One region of the Pseudomonas sp. SB113 genome, then DNA from elsewhere that is predicted to be linked to it. Evidence: riboswitches for the same ligand, from Rfam matches in the RefSeq annotation. Region 1 holds a riboswitch; each other region holds the start of a gene.

The links. Region 1 has a riboswitch for cobalamin ahead of AB1462_RS22555 (ABC transporter substrate-binding protein). Riboswitches for the same ligand answer to the same signal wherever they lie in the genome.
Positions count from the first base shown of each region.
Region 2: linked by a shared signal. The riboswitch ahead of AB1462_RS26390 (CbtB-domain containing protein) and the one ahead of AB1462_RS22555 (ABC transporter substrate-binding protein) in region 1 are both predicted to bind cobalamin.
Region 3: linked by a shared signal. The riboswitch ahead of cobW (cobalamin biosynthesis protein CobW) and the one ahead of AB1462_RS22555 (ABC transporter substrate-binding protein) in region 1 are both predicted to bind cobalamin.
Region 4: linked by a shared signal. The riboswitch ahead of cobO (cob(I)yrinic acid a,c-diamide adenosyltransferase) and the one ahead of AB1462_RS22555 (ABC transporter substrate-binding protein) in region 1 are both predicted to bind cobalamin.

Region 1 covers NZ_JBFMHW010000019.1:9,590-15,076, forward strand. Annotated here, with positions in the region: gene AB1462_RS22545 (M4 family metallopeptidase) at 1-310, opposite strand, end outside; gene AB1462_RS22550 (DNA/RNA non-specific endonuclease) at 444-1,373, shown strand; cobalamin riboswitch at 1,410-1,604, shown strand; gene AB1462_RS22555 (ABC transporter substrate-binding protein) at 1,720-2,730, shown strand; gene AB1462_RS22560 (iron ABC transporter permease) at 2,727-3,731, shown strand; gene AB1462_RS22565 (ABC transporter ATP-binding protein) at 3,728-4,492, shown strand; gene AB1462_RS22570 (hypothetical protein) at 4,584-4,715, opposite strand; gene AB1462_RS22575 (hypothetical protein) at 4,712-4,936, opposite strand; gene AB1462_RS22580 (DUF6678 family protein) at 5,129-5,487, shown strand, end outside.
Region 2 covers NZ_JBFMHW010000027.1:183-5,669, reverse strand. Annotated here, with positions in the region: gene AB1462_RS26395 (DUF3320 domain-containing protein) at 1-2,719, opposite strand, end outside; cobalamin riboswitch at 2,925-3,130, shown strand; gene AB1462_RS26390 (CbtB-domain containing protein) at 3,227-3,415, shown strand; gene AB1462_RS26385 (CbtA family protein) at 3,427-4,131, shown strand; gene AB1462_RS26380 (cobalamin biosynthesis protein) at 4,128-4,520, shown strand; gene cobM (precorrin-4 C(11)-methyltransferase) at 4,591-5,337, shown strand.
Region 3 covers NZ_JBFMHW010000027.1:7,079-12,565, reverse strand. Annotated here, with positions in the region: gene cobN (cobaltochelatase subunit CobN) at 1-2,307, opposite strand, end outside; gene cobW (cobalamin biosynthesis protein CobW) at 2,311-3,372, opposite strand; cobalamin riboswitch at 3,465-3,665, opposite strand; gene AB1462_RS26395 (DUF3320 domain-containing protein) at 3,760-5,487, opposite strand, start outside.
Region 4 covers NZ_JBFMHW010000007.1:88,692-94,178, reverse strand. Annotated here, with positions in the region: gene bluB (5,6-dimethylbenzimidazole synthase) at 1-459, opposite strand, end outside; gene AB1462_RS11470 (cobyrinate a,c-diamide synthase) at 456-1,805, opposite strand; gene cobO (cob(I)yrinic acid a,c-diamide adenosyltransferase) at 1,802-2,413, opposite strand; cobalamin riboswitch at 2,486-2,745, opposite strand; gene AB1462_RS11460 (sorbosone dehydrogenase family protein) at 2,845-4,158, shown strand; gene AB1462_RS11455 (C40 family peptidase) at 4,293-4,829, opposite strand; gene AB1462_RS11450 (NlpC/P60 family protein) at 4,974-5,487, opposite strand, start outside.

The sequences.
Region 1 (5,487 bases):
CGTAGGCTTCGTCCACTGCGGCGTCACCACTGGCGGGCTGGCCTTCGCCACGGATCAGCTTGCCAGGCAGGCTGTCGCTGCCCTCGGCGCTGTAGATCGAGCGCCGTTTGTCGGCGCCCATGGCCAGGGCCATATGGGCGGCCCCCCTGGCCGGCACCGCGACCATACGCAGCGAGCGGAAGGTGCTGTCTTTGGCACGGGTACGCAGCGCGATCTCGCGTTGGGCTTTATCACCGTTGCGCGCGATCTGGTCGAGCATATACGGCGGGATCAGGCAAAAAATCGGGTTGCGCTGTTGGCGAACACACATAGGCTGGCTCCTTGTTGGCGTGTGGCGAACGTCCGGGTAACCGTTTCAGGGTAGCCGACGGTGACTGCTTGGCCCAAATTGTCATGAAGCTATGTTGCAGTCGTGTTTATCCAAGGACCGCGAGGAACTACCGATGCCCGCACGTAAAGCCAAAATCGACCTTTCGCACCGCCCAAGACTCGCCGATCTGCGCCCGTTGATCGCGGTCAATCCCAGCCTTTTGGAAGCCCGGGCGGCGACGCCCCGTGTCACCCCCGCCAAGGATCTACAGGACCGACAGGGCTACGCCGAGGATTTTCTCAGCAGCTTCGCGGTGCCCTGGCCCAGCGCCGATGAGGCATTGGCGGATGACGTACAACCGCTGCGGCTGGACTACACGCATTTCTCGGTGACGATGTCACGTTCCCGACGACTGGCGCTCTACGTGGGCGTCAATATCGACGGCGGGCAGCATGTGGAGATTATCCGCAGCAACGACACCTGGGCCTACGATGGTCGCCTGCCGATCAGCGCGCAGGTGGGCGAAGTGCTCTACACCAACAATGGACTGGATCGCGGCCACCTGGTGCGCCGGCAGGACCCGAACTGGGGCGATGAGGCAAAAACAGCCAACATCGACACCTTCCATTTCACCAACTGCTCGCCGCAGATGAGCGGGTTCAACCAAAAGACCTGGCTGGAACTCGAAGACTACATTCTCAACAATACGCAACGCTGGAAAGCCCGGGCAACGGTGTTCAGCGGCCCGGTGTTCGCCGACGACGATCGCCTCTACCGTGGCATCAGAATCCCCAAGGCGTTCTGGAAAGTGGTGGCCTACCTCAGCGACGACGGCAAGCCCTCCGCCAGTGCCTACATGATCGACCAAAGCCGCGAACTGGGTCAGCTCGACCTGATGTTCGGCCAGGTCAGGACCTACCAACGCAGCGTGATCCAGATAGAACAATTGACCGGCATCCGTTTCGCCAACCTCGCGGACTACGACGGTTTCAGCAACGAAGAGCGCGCCACGGGCACGCGGATTGAAGCGCTGATCCGAGGGCCTGAGGATATTCGTCTTTGATCGGGCGCTCTCCGGGCTGTATCGCCTCGTCCTAATCAACTACCATACCGCGCCGGTTCCCGAACGGGACTAATAGGGAATTCGAAGCGCGGTATCGCGCGTCAATCGAAGCTGCCCCCGCAACTGTAGGTGCCGAGCCTGCTCCCCACTGCCACTGGACCGCGTCCGGGAAGGCCGGAGCGTGGCGATGACGCATCAGTCAGGAGACCTGCCGGCCCAGCACAATCACTAACCGGCGGGGTGTCCGGGAAGGACATCCTTGCCTGCCCGTTCGGCAGCGTTCGAGGGCGTATTTCCGAACCGTACCTCCCCTGTTTACACGTACGGTCCACACGGAGATTGCCGCATGCTGCCACGCGTTACCGCCCTGATCGGCGGCCTGGGTTTCTGCGCCCTGGCCCACGCCGCACCCACGCATTACCCGCTGACGCTGGAAAACTGCGGCAGCACCCTCACCTTCCAGCAGGCGCCCACGCGCAGCGTGACCATCGGCCAGGCCGCCACCGAAATGCTCTATGCCCTCGGCGTGGCTGACCGCGTGGTGGGCACTTCGCTGTGGTTCAACAGCGTGTTGCCGCAGTTCAAGGCCCAGAACGACAGCATCGAGCGCCTTGCCAATAACGAGCCAAGCTTCGAAGCGGTGATCGCCAAGCGCCCGCAACTGGTGGCCGCCGAACTGGAGTGGGTCGTGGGCCCGCAAGGCGTGGTCGGCACCCGCGAGCAGTTTCACGAACTGAAGATCCCCACCTACCTGCTGCCCTCCGACTGCGAAGGCAAGGACAACCTGGTGGGCGCCGACGGCACGCGGCTGGAGCCGTTCCGTATCGAGACGATCTACAAGAGCATCCGCCAGCTGGCACAGATCTTCGATGTACAGGATCGCGGCCAACAACTGAACGACGCGCTCAAGGCGCGGTTGACCAAATCCGTGGCCACCGTACAAAGCAAAGGCCTCAAGCACGCCAGCGCGCTGGTGTGGTTCTCCAGTTCCGAAATGGGCAGCGACCCGTACGTGGCCGGCCACAAAGGCATCCCCGAGTTCATGCTCGAAACCCTCGGCCTGCACAACGTGGTGCAATCCGACGAAGAGTGGCCCGCCGTCGGCTGGGAAACCATCGCCAAGGCCAACCCGACCTTCCTGGTGATCGCCCGCATGGACCGCCGCCGCTACCCCGCCGACGACCATGAAAAGAAACTCGCCTTCCTGCGCAGCGACCCGGTCACGCGCAACATGGACGCCGTGAAAAACAACCGCATCATCATCCTCGACGCCCTGGCGCTGCAAGCCAGCATCCGCATGTTCGATGGCCTTGAACACCTGGCCACGGCCATCGACGGCTACGACCTGCCGCAATGATCCGGACATTACTCGCCCTGGCGCTATTGCTGATCGCCGTGCTCGCCGGCGTGGCCATCGGCGAAACCGCCATCTCGCCCCAGGTGGTGCTGCAGGTGCTCGCCAACAAACTGTGGGCGGCCGGTTACGTGTTGGACCCGATCGATGAAGGCGTGGTGTGGAACTACCGCCTCACCCGCGCCCTGGTTGCCGCCGCCTGCGGTGCGGGGCTGGCCACCTGCGGGGTGATTTTGCAGTCGTTGCTGCGCAACCCACTGGCCGATCCCTACCTGCTGGGCATCAGCGCCGGCGCTTCGACCGGCGCGGTGCTGGTGGCGCTGATGGGCGTGGGCGGCGGCCTGATTTCACTCTCGGCCGGCGCCTTTGTCGGCGCGATGGCGGCGTTTGCCCTGGTGATCCTGCTGGCGCGGGCCAGTGGTTCGTCCAGCGGCACCGGGCAGATCATCCTCGCGGGCATCGCCGGCTCGCAGCTGTTCAACGCGCTCACGGCGTTCCTGATCACCAAATCAGCCAGCTCCGAACAGGCGCGCGGCATCATGTTCTGGCTGCTGGGCAACCTCAGCGGCGTGCGCTGGCCGTCGGTGTGGCTGGCAGTGCCGGTGGCGGTCACGGGCTTGGCGGTATGCCTGTGGCATCGTCGCGCGTTGGATGCGTTTACCTTCGGTACGGATTCGGCCGCGTCCCTGGGCATCCCGGTGCGCCGCGTGCAGTTCGTGCTGGTGGGTTGCGCGGCGCTGGTGACCGCAGTGATGGTGTCCATCGTCGGTGCCATTGGCTTTGTCGGCCTGGTGATCCCCCACGCGGTGCGCCTGCTGCTCGGCACCGGGCATTCGCGCCTGCTGCCGGCGAGTGCGCTGGGAGGTGCATTGTTTTTGATCGCGGCAGACGTGCTGTCGCGCACCTTGATCAAGGGCCAGGTGATTCCGGTCGGCGTGGTGACGGCCTTGGTGGGCGCGCCGGTGTTTGCGCTGATCCTGATTGGCCGGAGGAATGCGCGATGAGCGTACTGAGTTGCACCGGCCTGGGCTTCAAGGTGCGTGAGGCCGAGTTGCTGCGTGATATTCACCTGGAGGTTCAGTTGGGTGAAACCCTGGGGATTGTCGGGCCGAATGGCTCCGGCAAATCCACCCTGCTCAAACTGCTCGCCGGGCTGCGCACTCCGGCCAGCGGCGATGTGCGCCTGGGCGGCCAACGCCTGGGCGACCTGTCCCGCCGCGCCATCGCACAACAACTGGCGGTGGTGGAACAACAGGCCGACACCGACGACGCCATCCGCGTGTTCGACGCTGTGGCCCTGGGCCGTACACCGTGGCTGTCGGCGCTGAGCCCGTGGTCCAGCGAAGACGACGCCATCGTGCGCCAGGCCCTGCACGACGTGGACGCCACCCACCTGAGCCACCGTGCCTGGCGCAGCCTCTCCGGCGGCGAGCGCCAACGCGTGCACATCGCCCGCGCCCTGGCGCAACGGCCACAGATCCTGTTGCTGGATGAGCCGACCAATCACTTGGACATCCAGCATCAACTGGCGATTTTGAAAGGTGTGCAAGGGTTACCCGTGACCACCCTGATCGCCCTGCATGATCTGAACCAGGCGCTGACCTGTGATCGCCTGGCCATACTGGATCGTGGGCGCCTGGTAGCGCTGGGCAAGCCGCTGGACGTGCTGACGCCACAGCGCTTGCAGGAGACATTCGGGGTGCAGGCGCATTACCTGACGGACCCGTTCGATGGGGCGCAGATACTGCGGTTGCGGCCTAACTGAACAGCACATATCCACTCCCTCAAACCCTTGGCAAATCCAGAAACCAATCGCCCCCGGTAGAAACGGATGGGTGTACATAGGTTGCTTCAAATCACGCCAGGTCCGTCGGCATCCCGGCTGCGCTGAGCATCGGGAAAAGCTCGGCACGGGCCTGCAGGACGAAGATCAGCGTTTCAGGGATGTCGGCTGCGCTGACGGCCTGAATGGTCGGCCTTGGGTTCATACAACCTCAATCTGCGTAATCCCCACCCACTTCGCCTGCTCCAGAATCTCCTCCGGGGTCGCATCCGCAGGGGGCATGATCAGGCCATTCTCCGCATCACCGAAATGCAACTGCAGCAAGTGCAACGCCGCATCATGCAAGGGCAATTCAGGATGCTTGAGTTCGAACACATGGCTACGGGGTTCATCGTTGAACAGGTAGTTCAGGGTGTATGTGCGCATGGTGGGGTCCTTCTATATGGGAGAGGAGTATCGGACAAACCTGACCATGTGATCAGCTTTAAGTTGCCTATCCGCTTACGACGAAGATAATCAGGTAACCCTTTCAGACAATTCCGAGCGGCACAAAAAAGAAAAATCAATATCCTGGATCGCCATCCAATGGCTGGGGCCGCGCAGTGACGTGTCAATCGAATGAGTGAGTCGACAGCGATGAATATGAGTGAGCTACCAGGGCCCGGCGCCCGACAGAATGATAAAAACCGGAAGATCATCCAGGCCACCGTTGCAGCGAGAAACCTGGCAAGCGCGGCGAACAATACCAAGTGGAACGAGCTGATCACCCACTTCCGCCAGCGCAGCGGTTGGCAGCCGTCCTATCGTTCCAAATCCATCACAGGCTATATCTCGGAATGGGACGTGGAGTGGTTTTATCACTTGCCGTTCCCATTTGCTTACGTCGAATGGTTCGACATCGGCTTGTGGCAAGCAGCGCCCTCTTTGGGAGTGCTACTCCCCCAAACATACATTGACCATACCGAAGAAATATCGAA
Region 2 (5,487 bases), on a different contig from region 1:
GCTGCTCGAAATCCTCAGTACTCTCGACAGCGAGCGGGAGGCTCGTTGCCTTGAGAAGATTGGCACCGGCGACTTTGAGTCGTTCGATTTTCCCTGGCATCTCTTGTGCGGCAGCGACAATCGCCTCTTGCCATCCATTCGACCAATCTGTAGGCGCCATCAGCGCAAAATCTTTCGACAGCTCACGCGCGGCCTGACCGTTCAAGTCGAGACGTCGCGCCAACTCTTTCATCATCAAATAAGTGTGCGAGTCGTGAACCGTTCCGGACGGCCACGTCAATCGCGGCAACGACTCGTTCCAGTCCCGTACTACCCGCCCGATGGCCTGGTGCACCGACAGACCGTTGGGTGAGCGTTGATGGAGCAACTCGACAATTTGATTGAGCCGGTTTCGCAGCTTATGCAGCTTGGCCGCTTCGTTAGCCCATTCATCCGCACTCAGGGCATCACGAACATCCCAGGCGCGTTCGAGCTGCTTGAGTACTTCAACCTTGGACGTCTTACTCGAGTGAAGCTCGAGGCAAAACTCACCCAGCCCCTTTTCTTCAAGCCGCCTATACACCACATCAAGAGCGGCCATCTTTTCAGCAACAAACAACACCCTTCGTCCGAGCGCAAGGTTGTGCGCAATCATGTTGGCAATAGTTTGGGATTTACCTGTGCCTGGCGGCCCATCGAGTACAAAATCACAACCACTGGATGACGCAACCACAGCAGAAAGTTGAGAGGAGTCCGCTGGTAGTGGGGTAAATAAATTCGCAGGGTTGATCTTTCGATCCAACTCGTGGGGCTGCGGAAACTCTCCAGAGGTCGCATAACCGCCACCGCCCAGGCTTCGCTCCAACAGGTGCTTGACCATCGGACTCTTCAGCAACTGGTCTGAACGGGCTGCCAAGTCTTGCCACATAAGGTACTTGGCGAATGAAAATGTCCCCAGTACGAGTTCTGTAGTGACCTCGAATCCCGGCACATCCCTGACAGCGCGCCTCACCATGTTCCAGATACCAGCCACATCAATACCGCTGTCATCCGCTGGTAGCTCACCATCCAAACCAGGGATGACCAGTTCAAAATCATGTCGCAGTAACTCAAGCAAGGTCAGGTTGAAGCGCGGCTCATCTTCCAGCAACGTCATCGTCACGCCGGACAAAGCACTTTTACGATCAAGTTTGACCGGCAGCAAAATCAACGGTGCTGAATAGCTCTTCTGGTCATCCGCGGCTTTTTTCCATTTCAGAAAGCCCAAGGCGAGAAACAAGGTATTCGCGCCGCCCTCATCGAGATCGCTGCGGGCCTTGCGATACAAGTCGATCATGGCGACTTCAAGCTTGGCTTTCTCAAGTGTAGCGAGCACCTCGCCCCTGGCCAGAGCCGCCCTCGCATACTCGTCGCGCAGGCTTTCACGATTCTGCTGCTCATACAGCGCAGCATCCCTACCACCCGCCTCAAGGTCTGGCACAGAGACGATTCGAATGCGTTTACCGCTGGATAACTGATCTTCCAGTTCAGCTGGATCAGGACAAATCAGCCGTACACCCTTGGCGCTGTCCGGCAAATGCAGGAGCCGATTGCGGGTGGTCAAATCCAAGAGCTTGCGTTGCCATAACGTTAATTTACCGGCGGGTGAATCCGAATCGGTAGAGATCTCAACATCAAATGGTGGCAGTGGCGGAGCAATCTCCAAGCCTTCTGGCACAGGCGCCGTCTCTTGGTCAGCATCCGGTTTGATGGCAGACACTGAAGTTGCGAGAGGTCGGATGCGTTGCATACGTGCGCGATGCAAATCAATGGCCATGATGAAATCTTCATCATTGATTTGTCGCTCAGCAGCATTGATTGCCTGACTGAAGCTCGGAACCGGAAATTGAGTGGCTAGCGTGGTTTCAAAAACCAGTGCCTCTTTCAAATCAATACGTTTACGCACCGCAGCCGCTTCATCAGTAATTAGCTGGGAGAATTCTTGCGGTTGAAGCCAGACACCCACGAACGCGTGCCCCTTGGTCAGGATCAGGAGCGCATTGAGGCCGGCCTGCTCCAGCGCTCCAGCGAACAGAAGCGCAGTGTCCAGGCACGTAGCTACGCGTCCATCCAGGACAAGTCCAGGCGGCCGAACCTTTTGCCCCCGGGTTTCAAAGCTTGCAGGGGGTAGCGCATAACTCAGTCTCAGCCCGCAAACTGCCGACCAAATAGCGGAAGACAGCTCCCATGTGCGAGCTCGGGACTTACGCTCGTATCCATCAATACCATCCGGTTTGCCAGCTCGACGCAGTACGTCCGATGCCGATTTGAGTATCCGATCAACTGCTGGGTCATTTGGCATTGCGAACGCGGGCAACAACTCCGGCATGGAACTCACTCCACCCCACTCATTTTTCGCGAGAAGTTCCACAGAGAAGGTCTGACTGACCAGAACCTCGTCCTTGCAGCGAAGTCGCAAAACAAGCGTTGCAGCAAGGCTTTCAGCAAGATCGGCCAGATAGCCGGCGTTCAATGTCAGATTACGATCTGAAATATGCAGGGTTGAATCTTTGACTAGGCGATCAATACGCCAAATTTTTCCTTCCAGGAAAGGCGGGTCAGCCACCAGCTCCAACTCAAGATCGTTGTAATCCGCCTCACCACCATTATTTACCATCAGTTCGCGCAGAACTGGGACAGCATTCTGGTGGGACGCAAAGCCAATCTTGTTGGCGATCACTCCCTCGATCTTGATGGTCATGGACCACTTCTCCTTGGTAAACGGGGCAACGCGACATTGCAATACAGGCAAAAGGAGTGGGCATACTCAACGACGTGCAGGCTTTTTGAAACTGCTTTTTTCATCAAACCCCGATAACGCGACCAGGTAATTGTATTTTTCGCATTTCACACGTGATAAGGAGCGCGTGGCCGCCATATTTGACTCAAATCATCACCCATGCTCTCCTACACATCTTGTTTCGGGTGCCCTTCAAAGGGTGAAACGGGAAACCGGTGAGTCATCGCGTGATGACGAGTCCGGTGCTGCCCCCGCAACGGTAAGCGAGTGAAGCGTCAGATCCACTGTGCCTGTAGGGCATGGGAAGGCGACGCTTTATAGACCCAGTGTCCCTCGCAAGCCCGGAGACCGGCCCGAATACCATCCAATAACAAACCCGCGGTGGGCGGGCGCTGTTAAAACCCTGCGTGCCTGGCTCGCAGGGTTTGCATGCGCTCGTTTCACCCTGACACCTGAAAGGGACGCGCCATGTCGATCATCAGCAGCACCTCGCACACCGCCAGCAGCTCCGCCACCCTCAGCCAACGCCTGGCCGCCGCCATCGGTGCGTCGATCCTCGGCGCGTGCCTGGTGTATTTCGCCGGTTTCTCGCACATCGAGGCGGTGCACAACGCTGCCCACGATACCCGCCACAGCGCCGCGTTCCCGTGCCACTGAGGCCTGCCGACATGATCAAGCGTATTGCGCAAACCGCAGGGTTCACCGGCTTGCTGGCCGCCCTGCTGCTGACCCTGCTGCAAAGCTTCTGGGTCGCTCCGCTGATTCTGCAGGCGGAAACCTTTGAAAAAGCCCCGGCCGCGACCGAAGTCGTGCACGAGCACGCCGCTGGCGCCGCCGCGCACACCCACGATGCCGAAGCCTGGGAGCCGGAAGACGGTTGGCAGCGCGTGCTGTCGACCACCGGCGGCAACCTGGTAGTCGCCGTCGGTTTCGCCCTGATGCTCGCCGGCCTCTATACCCTGCGCGCGCCTACCCGCACGGCCCAGGGTTTGCTGTGGGGCCTGGCCGGTTACGCGACCTTTGTGCTGGCGCCCACCCTGGGCCTGCCGCCGGAGCTACCGGGCACTGCCGCCGCCGACCTGGCGCAACGGCAAATCTGGTGGATCGGCACCGCCGCCTCGACGGCTGCCGGAATTGCCTTGATCGTGTTTGGTCGCAACTGGCTGCTGAAAGTGTTGGGCGCGGCGATCCTGGTGGTGCCGCATGTGATCGGCGCGCCGCAGCCGGAAACCCATTCGATGCTGGCCCCGCAAGCCCTCGAAGCGCAGTTCAAGATCGCTTCGCAGTTGACCAACGTGGCGTTCTGGCTGGCCCTCGGCCTGATCAGTGCCTGGCTGTTCCGCCGCAACCACGACGATCAATACTCGGCATGACGCTGGTAGTCGGCCTGGGCTGCCAGCGGGGTTGTGATGTAGACACCCTACTGGGCCTGTTTGACACCGCCCTCGCCGAGGGCGGGATCGAGCGCCAGCGTGTCACGGCGCTGGCCAGCATTGACCGTAAACGGGACGAGCCTGGGGTGCTCGCCCTGGCCCGCTTGCTCAATCTGCCATTGCAGTGCTTCAGCGCCGCACAACTGGCGGCGTATGAAGACCGGCTGAGCCACAAATCCACGGTCGCGTTTGCCCATACCGGCTGTTACGGCGTCGCCGAAAGTGCCGCCCTGGCCCTGGCCGAACAGCTCTGCGGCGGTCCTGCCCGCTTGCTGATCACCCGCCGGAAAACCGCCCAGGCCACCTTTGCATTGGCCTGCGCCGGCTAAAATCCCGATAATCGCCCTTCCCGATCATGAGCAATCTTCATGCTCGCCCGTTTTTTGACAGGAATTCTCCATGACCGTCTACTTCATCGGCGCCGGCCCCGGCGATCCGGAATTGATCACCGTCAAAGGCCAACGCCTGATCCGCAGTTGCCCGGTGATCATCTATGCCGGCTCGCTGGTGCCGGCGGCGGTGCTGGAAGGTCATCAGGCGCAACAGGTGGTCAACAGCGCCGAACTGCACCTGGAACAGATCATCGAACTGATCAAGAGCGCCCACGCCAACGGCCAGGATGTGGCCCGCGTGCACTCCGGCGACCCGAGCCTGTATGGCGCGATTGGCGAGCAGATCCGTTACTTGCGTGAGTTGGGCATCCCCTTCCAGATCATTCCCGGCGTTACGGCGGTGGCCGCCTGTGCAGCTTTGCTGGAGACCGAACTGACCCTGCCGGACATCGCCCAAAGCGTGATCCTGACCCGCTACGCCGATAAGACCAGTATGCCGGCCGGCGAAGACTTCGACAGCCTGGCCCGGCATGGCACGACCATGGCGATTCACCTGGGGGTCAATCATCTGGAGAAGATTGTCGCCGAGCTGCTGCCGCACTATGGCGCGGACTGCCCGATTGCGGTGGTGCACCGGGCGACATGGCCGGATCAGGATTGGGCCGTGGGCACCCTCAGCGATATTGCCGACAAAGTCGCCGCCAAGGGCTTCCGGCGTACGGCGCTGATTGTAGTGGGCCGGGTGCTGGCGAATGATAGTTTCAGTGAGTCTTCGTTGTATCGGGCGGGGCATGCGCACCTTTATCGATCTTGATTATTCACTTCAAAAAGTCACAGCAATACACTGATTTAAATTAAGAAATATAAAATATCTTGAAGGCGGGATTGCCCCCCATGGCGGTGCATCAGCCTACTCACGAGGCGACTGACATGCCGCTATCGGGGCATAGGTATCTACACATCT
Region 3 (5,487 bases), on a different contig from region 1:
GGCGGTGCGCCACAACTGCGTATCGATGTTCTGCAACACCGCCGGGCGGCGGCCGGTCCACGGCTCGGCCAGGGCGCAGTCCAGCGGATCAAAGCCCAATTCGAAGGCTTTGGCCAATACGCGCAGCAGGCTCGATTGCGGGCCACGGCCATCGCCACGGGGGATGCGCAACAAGGCCAGCAAGGTGTCGATACGTAAGCGCCCCTGGGGCGACTCACCAAAGATATGCAAGCCGTCGCGGATCTGCGATTCCTTCAAGTCACACAGGTAAGTGTCCAGGCGCGGCAGCCAGACCGCCGCATCGACGTCGCCGCCCAGTTCAAGCTCCTGGTCGATACGGGTTTCGCGCACCAACTGGAGGATGTCTTTTTGCAGCTCGCGGGCCCGGCGTGGGTCGAGCAGTTGGGCTTCGTAGTATTCGTCCGCCAACAGCTCCAGATTTCGCAACGGGCCGTAGGTTTCGGCGCGGGTCAGCGGCGGCATCAGATGGTCGATGATCACTGCCTGGGTGCGCCGCTTGGCCTGGGCGCCCTCGCCCGGGTCGTTGACGATAAACGGGTAGATGTTCGGCAGCGGCCCCAGCAGCGCATCCGGCCAGCAGTTTTCCGAGAGCCCCACGCCCTTGCCCGGCAGCCATTCCAGGTTGCCGTGCTTGCCCACATGGATCACGCCATGGGCGCCGTAGGTGTGGCGCAACCAGAAGTAGAACGCCAGGTAGCCATGGGGCGGCACCAGGTCCGGGTCGTGGTACACCGCGCTGGCATCCACCTGGTAACCCCGGGCCGGCTGGATGCCAACGAAGGTCAGGCCCAGGCGCAGGCCGGCGATCATCAGGCGGCCGTCGCGGAACATCGGATCGTTTTGCGGCGCGCCCCAACGCGCCAGCACCGCCTGGCGATTGGACTCAGGCAAGCGCTGGAACATCGCTTCGTAGTCGTCCAGGCCGAGACTTTGATGGCAGGGGCGCAGGTCGAGGCTGTCAAGATCGTTGGTGACGCCGCCGAGCAGGTCATGGATCAGCGCAGTGCCGCTTGCGGGCAGTTGAGCCGGCACCGGATAACCTTCGGCTTGCAGGGCACGCAGGATATTCAGCGCGGCAGCCGGGGTGTCCAGGCCCACGCCATTGCCGATGCGGCCGTCGCGGGTCGGGTAGTTGGCGAGGATCAGGGCGATGCGTTTATCCGCATTCGGCACCCGCGCCAGTTCGACCCAACGGCGCGCCAGCTCGGCAACAAAATCCATGCGTTCGGGGGCTGCGCGGTAGCACACCACGTCCGACTGGCTGCGCTCGCTGCGCCAGGCCAGATCCTTGAAGCTGATCGGCCGGCTGATAATCCGCCCGTCCAACTCGGGCAAGGCAATGTGCATCGCCAGGTCGCGAGGGCCAAGGCCTTGCTCGCTGGCCTGCCAGCCTGGCTGGTTGTCCTGGGCGCAAATCGCCTGGATCACCGGGATATTGCGGCGAAACGGGCGCAAATGTGGGGCTTCCGGGCTGGATTGGGCAAACCCGGTGGTGTTCAGGATCACCGCCGCGCCGACCTCATCCAGCAGGTCCTCGACTACCGTCAGGCAGCCGGGTTCTTTCAAGCTGGCCACCGCCATCGGCAACGGATTAAGACCCGCCGCCTGCAAACGCTGGCAGAACACGTCGATAAAACCGGTATTGGCCGCCTGCAAGTGCGAGCGGTAGAACAGCACCGCCGCCACGGGCCAATCCGCGTGCCAATCCGTCTGCCAGTCATTGAGGCGAGGGTTAGCTTTATGCGGGTGATAAATCGCCGTGCGCGGCAGGGTTTGCGGCTCGGCCCAGGCATAGTCACGCCCCAGGTAGGCGCTGGCCAGGCAGCGATAGAAGTCCAGGGCATTGCCCAAACCGCCCTGGCGCAGGAAGTGCCACAGGCGGTCGCGCTGTTCGGCATTCACCGTGCTCAGGCCGCTGAGTTCCGGGTCCGGGCGATCATCCCCCGGCACCAGGATCAGGGTGACGCCGCGCTCGGCCAGCGCCACCAGACGCTCGATGCCGTAGCGCCAGTAACCGATGCCGCCATGCAGCGAAATCAGGATGACCTTGGCGTGGCGCAGCACCTCATCCACATACAGGTCGACCGACGCGTGGTTCTGCACCTGCATCGGGTTGGCCAGGCGCAGGCTGGGGTAGTCCTCGGGCAACTGCTGGGCCGCTTCGGCCAGCAGCGCCAGGCTGGAATCGCCGCTGCACAGGATCACCAGCTCGGCGGGGGTTTGGCCAAGGTCGGCAATATTGTCGTCCGCGACGAAACCACCGGGCTGAGTCCTGAGCAGGTGCATGGGTTAAACGCTGAGGGCGGCGCGCAGTTGCGCTTCGAGGCCCGCCGCGTCCAGCTCCTGGCCGATCAGCACCAGCCGCGTGATGCGCGCTTCATCGGCGCCCCAGGCACGGTCGAAGTGCTTGTCGAAACGCATGCCCACGCCCTGGATCAGCAGGCGCATCGGCTTGTTCGGGATGGCGGCGAAGCCCTTGACGCGCAGGATGCCGTGCTGAACCACCAACTGAGTCAGGGCGTCGAGCAGCAGCGCCTCGTCGGCTTGGGGCAGGTCGATGGAGATCGAATCAAACGCGTCGTGATCGTGGTCGTCTTCACCTTCATGGTGATGATCGTGATGGCTGTGGCGAGCGTCGATGTGCTCCTCGGAGCCGGCACCCAAGCCGATCAGCACGTCCAGGGGCACGCGACCGCTGCTGGCTTCGATGACCTTCACCGCCGGCGGCAGCTCCTCGGCAACTTCCAGGCGTACACGGGCCAGGTCTTCGGCGCTGATCAGGTCGGACTTATTGAGGATCACCAGGTCGGCGCTGGCCAGTTGGTCGGCAAACAGCTCGTGCAGCGGCGATTCGTGGTCCAGGTTCGGGTCGAGTTTGCGCTGGGCATCGACCTGATCCGGGAACGCGGCGAAGGTGCCGGCGGCCACGGCCGGGCTGTCGACCACGGTGATGACCGCATCAACCGTGCAGGCATTGCGGATTTCCGGCCATTGGAAGGCCTGTACCAAGGGTTTTGGCAGGGCCAGGCCCGAGGTTTCGATGAGGATATGGTCGAGGTCGCCGCGACGGGCGACCAGTTCGCGCATCACCGGGAAGAATTCTTCCTGCACGGTGCAGCACAGGCAGCCGTTGGCCAGCTCGTAAACACGGCCGTTGGCCTCTTCTTCGGTGCAACCGATGGAGCACTGCTTGAGGATCTCACCGTCGATGCCCAGCTCGCCGAACTCGTTGACGATCACCGCAATACGACGCCCCTGGGCGTTGTCGAGCATATGGCGCAGCAAGGTGGTTTTGCCCGAGCCGAGGAAGCCGGTAACGATGGTGACGGGAAGTTTGGCTAGTGTTTTCATCGGATGCCCTTTGGGGCGGGCATACGGGACGATAGGCCCTGCGACGGCGCGCAGCAGCAGATTTCGTCACCGGATCACCCCGCCCGGTTGAATTGGAAAATCGGTAGCGAGGCAGGTCTCCTGGCTTGGGGCTTGCGGGTCTTGCGACCGGCGCCGACTGCGCCTTCCCGCCGCAGTGGCAGTGGCGTGGCAGTCAGATAAACCCTTCACAGTTGCGGGGGCAGCCGCGGCTTGAACCGCGTTCCCTTCTTAGCTTCGGCCTGGGCCGAAGAACCTCGAGGGTGCAAGGCTACGCAGTGCGCGAGAGATGGTCAATGTCGGCGACTTTTACTTGACTACCCCTGAAGAAACGACCGAGAAGGCTTGCCCCCACGCTATACCTCGTGATTAGAAATCAGCAGCAGACCTTACGACTGACTCGATCCGCTCACGCCCTGCACTCGTCAAACGCTTCACACCAAATGTCTTGGCAATTTCCGAAGGCTGGTCACCTGATGAAATCAAAGAAGCCACTAACAACAACTCTTCAGCAGCTATTTCTTCGACAGAGCGAGCATCGTCAAGTGCACCTGGTGTTCGATATAGGTTCCAATTCAACACATCGCTTTGCGAGTGCCAGACGAACTGCCCTTCCACCGGGTCGCTTTTCAAATGGTGATGCTGCTCGGTCAATTCAAGAACACGCTCCCGGATCAAGCGGCCAGACCTTTGGAATCCATGCGCCCTTGCAATTCGCTGTACCAATAACGAATCCAGAATCGGCGCCTCATGGATCAGCACATGGGAAATCAGATCTTTCAGAACCGGATCGTATGCTTCGGAGTAAAACGCATCCGCGCGAATCCTATCACTCACGCTGGTGAAATCCGTGACTCGATATTCACCTTTGACAGCAGGGTGGACTGAAACAGAGACTGCCCTGGCAACTTTGAGCTCCGGAGGTTCGTTTATCGTCAGGTCACTCACAGAAGCTGCAATAACATCCTCTACCTGATCCTGGGCGGACAGAGATGAATCCCTGTCGACGAGTGTCAATGGAGGAATGAATACCTGGGGCTCTTCATAAACAACCACTTCAGGGGTGGCCCGGGATTCAACCAGCAGCGCTTCAAGAGCTGCGTGCAGGCGATCCAAAGCTGCGGACTTGTCGATCCACCAATCGGTGGACCACAACCGCACCAGATTCCAGCCCAGGCCTTTCAGAATCGCGCTTCGCACCTTGTCACGGTCACGCGCCGTCGCCGCGCTGTGATAAGTGGCACCATCACATTCGACGCCAGCAAGGTAATCACCGGGGCGGTCTGGATGCACGATGCCCAAATCAAGACGGAAGCGGGATACGCCAATTTGCGGAACGACTTGCCAGCCTTTGCGCCTCAAACCTTGGGCAACAGCTTCTTCAAATGGAGAGTCGTACCCACCTACCGAGCCCTGTATCGCTTCGGCTAGCGCTCTCGGCCCCCGCTGAGCAAACTCAATGAAGTGCTTTAGATCACGTACGGCTCTTGCATTGGTGCGATTCAAGTCGATCATCGAAGCATCAAAAGATGAAAAGACCAGCATTTCCCGGCGAGCGCGAGTTATTGCTACGTTCAATCGACGCCAGCCGCCCTCTTTGTTCAGGGGACCGAAGTTCATCGACATGACTTGAGCGCCGGGTTCGGTTGGCCCATACCCAATGCCGAGCATAATCAAATCGCGCTCATCGCCCTGTACGGTTTCCAGGTTTTTGACTACCACCGGCTCAGGTTGATCATCTTGAAAAAACGGCTCAATTTGCGGGAATTGTTGCCGCGCTTTATCCAGCAGGTCGGTAATCAGTCGTTGTTGATCGCTGTTAAGCGTGATGATGCCAATTGTATGACCCGCAGCGATAAAGGCCGGATCCGTCAAGCGCTTAACCGTTTCGGCGACGATGGCCTCGGCCTCGGCCTGGTTATTACGGCCCTTGCCCTTCGCATACACCCCGTCAACACGCCGCCACTCGACGGTGCTCGCACGCGTTTGCGCGGCTGGGAATGTAATCAAGTTGCTGTCGTAATAACGATGATTGGAAAATGCGATCAAGCTCTCGTGACGGCTACGGTAGTGCCAACTGAGGCTGTGACTTGGGAT
Region 4 (5,487 bases), on a different contig from region 1:
CCAGCCCATGCCCAGCCCCTCGACCCGGGCAGCCAACCACAGGTTCTGGATCGCACAGGACAGCGACGCCAGGTCCATTTCCGGCAGGGTGCGCCGTCCGAAGATGTGGCGCTCACGGTCATCCATCAACGCCGCCACCAGCACTTCGGCGCAATCGTGGATACCTTCGACCTTGAGCTGCATGAACGCGTCGGAGCGCTCGCCCAATGCCTCGGCGGTGCGCACGCGCTCTTCTTCCACCAGGTGTTGAATCTGGCTTCGCAACGCGCGGTCGCTGATGCGGATAAACCGCCAGGGCTGCATCAGGCCAACGCTGGGGGCCTGGTGCGCGGCCTGGAGCAGGCGATGCAGCAATTCGGGGGCGACCACGCCGCCGCTGAAGTGGCGCATGTCGCGGCGTTCGGCGATGGCGCGGTAGACGGCGTCGCGGTCGGCCTGGGGGAAAGCGTTGTCGGTCATGGCCCTAGCGGGGGCAAGCCCCCTCCCACAGTGGATAGGGTTTCAGCTCGGTCCGGTGCAAACAAGGCGGCTACCGCCGTCGGATTCGAGGGGAAATAGAAGTGCACGTAAGAGGCCGTCATCCGCCCCTGTCGGAAGACCGCTTCGGCACCGCGCCCACCGTTCGGGCTCAGGCCACGGGCAATCGGCTGGCACTCGGTGCTGGTCAGGGAATGGTGATACGTGTGCCCGCGCAGCACGCCTTCCGGCAGCTCTACGCTTTGCAGGGCCAGGGCCGCGAGTTTCTTTTGCATCACCGCGTCGCCTTGCAGCAGGCCGACCAGTTCGGCGCGGGTGCCGTCGACATCGGTGAGCGAATCCAGCAGGTAGAGCATGCCGCCGCACTCGGCGAGCAAGGGTTTGCCGGCGGCATGGTGGTTACGAATGGCTTCAAGCATCAGGGTGTTTTCCGACAGCGCCTGGTGGTGCAGTTCCGGGTAACCGCCGGGCAGATAGAGGCTGTCGGCGTCGGGCAATTGGCGATCATGCAGCGGCGAGAAGAAGCGCAACTCGGCGCCCATCGCCCGCAACAGGTCGAGGCTGGCGCCATAGGTGAAGGCGAAGGCTTCGTCACGGGCCACCGCAATGCGCACACCATCCAGTAACGGCTCGGCCTCGATCACTGCTGGTGCGGCGAAGGTCACCGGTGGCGGCAATGCGACTTCACAGCTGCTGCCCAATGCCTGGGCGGCGGCGTCCAAGCGCACGTCGAGATCGTTCAGCTCGCTGGCCTGCACCAGGCCCAAATGGCGGCTGGGCAGTTCGATCCCGGTTTCGCGGGACAATGCGCCATACCAGCGCAGGCCTTCGGTCAGGCTGCCTTCCAGCAGTTGCGCATGGCGCAGGGTGCCGACGCGGTTGGCCAGCACCCCGGCGAACGGCAGGTCCGGCTGATAGCGCGCCAGGCCGAGGGCCAGGGCGCCAAAGGTCTGGGCCATGGCGGTGCCGTCGATGACACCGAGCACCGGCACGCCGAAATGCCGCGCCAGGTCGGCGCTGGACGGCGTGCCATCGAACAGGCCCATCACACCTTCGATCAGGATCAGGTCGGCCTCCCCCGCCGCTTCCCACAGCAGGCGGCGACTTTCCTGCTCGCCTACCATCCACATGTCCAATTGATACACCGGCGCACCGCTGGCGCGCTCGTGGATCATCGGGTCCAAGAAGTCCGGGCCGCATTTGAACACACGCACCTTGCGCCCCAGGTTGCGGTGCAAACGGGCGAGCGCGGCGGTGACGGTGGTTTTGCCTTGGCCGGACGCCGGTGCGGCGATCAGGACGGCCGGGCAATGACGGGGCTGATTCAAAGTTCGACGCCCTTCTGTGCCTTGATACCGGCCTGGAACGCGTGCTTGAGCATGCCCATTTCGGTGACGGTGTCGCCCATCTCGATTAATTCAGGCTTGGCGCCACGGCCGGTGACGACCACGTGCTGCATCGGCGGACGGGCCTGCAGGTCGCTGAGTACCTGATCGAGGTCCAGGTAGCCATGCTTGAGGGCGATGTTCAGCTCATCCAGCACCACCAGGCCGATGGTGGGGTCTTGCAGCAGTTCACGGGAGACGGCCCAGGCGGCTTCAGCGGCGGCGATATCACGCTGGCGATCCTGGGTCTCCCAGGTGAAGCCTTCGCCCATCACGTGGAAACGCACTTGCTCGGGGAAGCGGCGGAAGAACAACTCCTCACCGGTGCTGTTGCGCCCCTTGATGAACTGCACCACACCGCACTGCATGCCGTGGCCCATGGCGCGCGCGAGCATGCCGAATGCCGAGCTGCTCTTGCCTTTGCCGTTGCCGGTCAGCACCAGCAGCAAGCCGCACTCATTGGGGGAATTGGCGATGCGCTCGTCGATCACGGCTTTTTTGCGCAGCATGCGCGCCAGGTGGCGTTCGTCGCGGTCGGGGGTATCGGTCATGGCAGCTCTCCGTTGGGGCTGGACAAAAACGGCAGGCAGGAAAAAACAGACAGCCAAGCATCGCCCACCGTGATGCTGTTGGATGATCCAGGCCGGTCTCCGGGCTCATGAGTGGCGCGCTTGTTCTCATCTACAGCGCGAACACGCCGACGGCGCGCCTTCCCATATCGCGGGCGATACAGTGGCAAAAGGCACCGTCTTGACTCATTTACCGTTGCGGGGGCAGCGCCGGAATCGCGGCAGCACTGTGTACAAGTGCGCTCACTCACCGGCTTCCCTGTTTCACTCTGTCGACCCATGGGTCACAGAGCACCTGGAACAAGCCGCGAAGGTTAGTGGGTTGGGGGTGGAGCGTCAATTAAAGCTGGCCTTGCACTTGAACCATCGCACCGCCGCTCTCCTCTACCCTTACAGGTATCAAGGAGAACACCATGCAAAAAACCAGATTCGCCCTACTCATCATGCTCGCCGGCAGCCTCGCCGCCTGCGGTGAAAGCTCCACCCTGCAGGTGTCCGATGGCACCGGGCCGTCGCCCCAGCTACCAGAGCCGAACAAAACCCTGATCCCCACCGTGAACATCGCCCCGGCAATCGGCTGGCCAGAGGGCGTGAAGCCGACAGCCGCGGCCGGCACCCAAGTGGCGGCGTTCGCCGAAGGCCTGGACCACCCGCGCTGGCTGTATGTGCTGCCCAACGGCGATGTGCTCGTGGCGCAAACCAATGCGCCGCCCAAGCCGGACGATTCCACGGGCATTCGCGGCTGGGTCATGGAGAAGGTCATGGGCCGTGCCGGCGCCGGGGTACCAAGCCCGAACCGCATCACCCTGCTGCGCGATGCCGATCACGATGGCGTCGCCGAGACCCGCACGGTGTTCCTGGAAAACCTCAACTCACCGTTCGGCATGACACTGGTCGGCAATGACCTGTACGTGGCCGATTCGGACAAGCTGCTGCGCTTCCCCTATCAAGCGGGCGAAACCGCGATCAAGGCACCTGGCACCACGGTGGTCGACCTGCCGGGCGGCAGCATCAATCACCACTGGACCAAGAACGTGGTCGCCAGCAAGGACGGCAGCAAACTGTATGTGAGCGTCGGCTCCAACAGTAACGTCGGCGAAAACGGCCTTGAAGCGGAACAGGGCCGGGCGGCCATCTGGGAAGTGGATCGCGCCAGCGGCCAGCACCGCATTTTTGCTTCCGGCCTGCGTAACCCTAACGGCATGGCCTGGGAACCCCAGAGCGGCAAGCTATGGACAGCGGTAAACGAGCGCGATGAGATCGGCAGCGACCTGGTGCCGGACTACATCACCTCGGTCAAGGACGGCGGGTTCTACGGCTGGCCGTTCAGCTATTACGGCCAGCATGTGGATGTGCGCGTCACACCGCAAAACCTGGACCTGGTCGCCAAGGCAATTGCGCCGGACTATGCGGTCGGGCCTCACACCGCTTCTTTGGGCCTGACATTTGCCGAGGGCAGCAAACTCCCGGCGCCGTTCAGCAATGGCGCGTTCATCGGACAGCATGGTTCGTGGAATCGCAAGCCGCACAGTGGCTACAAGGTCATCTTCGTGCCGTTCGAGGCAGGCCAGCCTAAAGGCCAGCCGGTGGATGTGCTGACCGGGTTCCTCGATAAAGATGAGAAAGCCATGGGCCGCCCGGTGGGCGTGGTGATTGATCAGCAAGGGGATTTGCTGGTGGCGGATGACGTGGGGAATAAGGTGTGGCGGGTGTCGGCGGCTAAATAAACGCCCCCAGACGCAACATAAAACCAATGTGGGAGGGGGCTTGCTCCCGATAGCGAAGTATCAGTCACAGTATCTGTGCCTGACCCACTGCTATCGGGAGCAAGCCCCCTCCCACATTTAGTTCGGTGTTTGGTTCAGGGGTTGCGTGCCAGATTGGCCGGCAACACACGCTTGGCGCTCAGGTAGGCATTCTGCCAATACGCCTTGGACAAAGTATCCAGCTTCACCGTACCGCCGGTTTGCGGCGCATGGACAAAGCGGCCTTCACCCACATAGATCCCGGCGTGGCTGACCTGGGAACCGCCACCGGTGGCGAAGAACAGCAGGTCGCCGGTCTGCAGGTTCTGCTCGCTGACATCCTGGGCGCGCATCACGATCAGTTCGCGGGTGGTGCGCGGCAGGGAGATGCCGGCGGCGTCGCGGAAGACGAAGCCGATCAGGCCGCTGCAATCAAAACCCGAGTCCGGCGTGTTGCCGCCCCAACGGTAAGGCGTGCCGACCAGGCCCAGCGCACGAAAGAGCACGTCTTCGGCCGCAGGCGAGAAATTCTGGGTGGAATAGTTGAATAGCGGCTTGGGCTTGACCGCAACGGGAGCGGGTGGCGGCCGGCTGGCGCAGGCGCTGATAAGCGCGGCGCAGAGAATAAGGATCAGGCGGGCTGAGGTCGACATGTGCAGAACAATCCTGGTCTGGATGCGGCTATCGCTGCCGAACGCTGAAAACCAGAACGCGCAAGCAAAGCTCGCGCGAACGGATTACAACAATGTCCAGGGATTCTAGCGCTTACACGTCAAACTTCAAGTAACACTTTAAGTTTACTTGCTGGCGGTAACCGTAGTCGGGGCCATGGCGAGTGCGCGCTTGGCTTCGATGAAGGTTTTGCTCCAGTAGCTGTCGCCCAGGCTGTCGACTCGAACACCGCCACTGCGACGGCTGCTGGAGTGGATAAACTGGTTATCGCCCAGGTAGATACCGGCGTGACTCACACGACCACGGCCTGCAGTACTGAAGAAAAGCAGATCACCGGGCTTGAGGTTGTTGCGTGCGACCAACGGTGCTTTCACGTTGATCATTTCGCGAGTGGAGCGTGGCAGGTTCATGCCAGCTTCTTCACGAAACAGGTAGCCGATGAAACCGCTGCAATCGAAACCGGCTTCAGAGGTACCGCCGAAACGGTAACGGGTACCGATCAGGGACATGCCGCGTTCGAGGATGCTGTCGGCCAGAACTGGAAGCTGGTAAGGCTTGTTGCCGGAGAAAGCGGCCAGTTCCTTTTCGGTTGCTTGCTCTTCTTTATAAAGAGTCTCTTCATAAACAGAAGCAGACTGC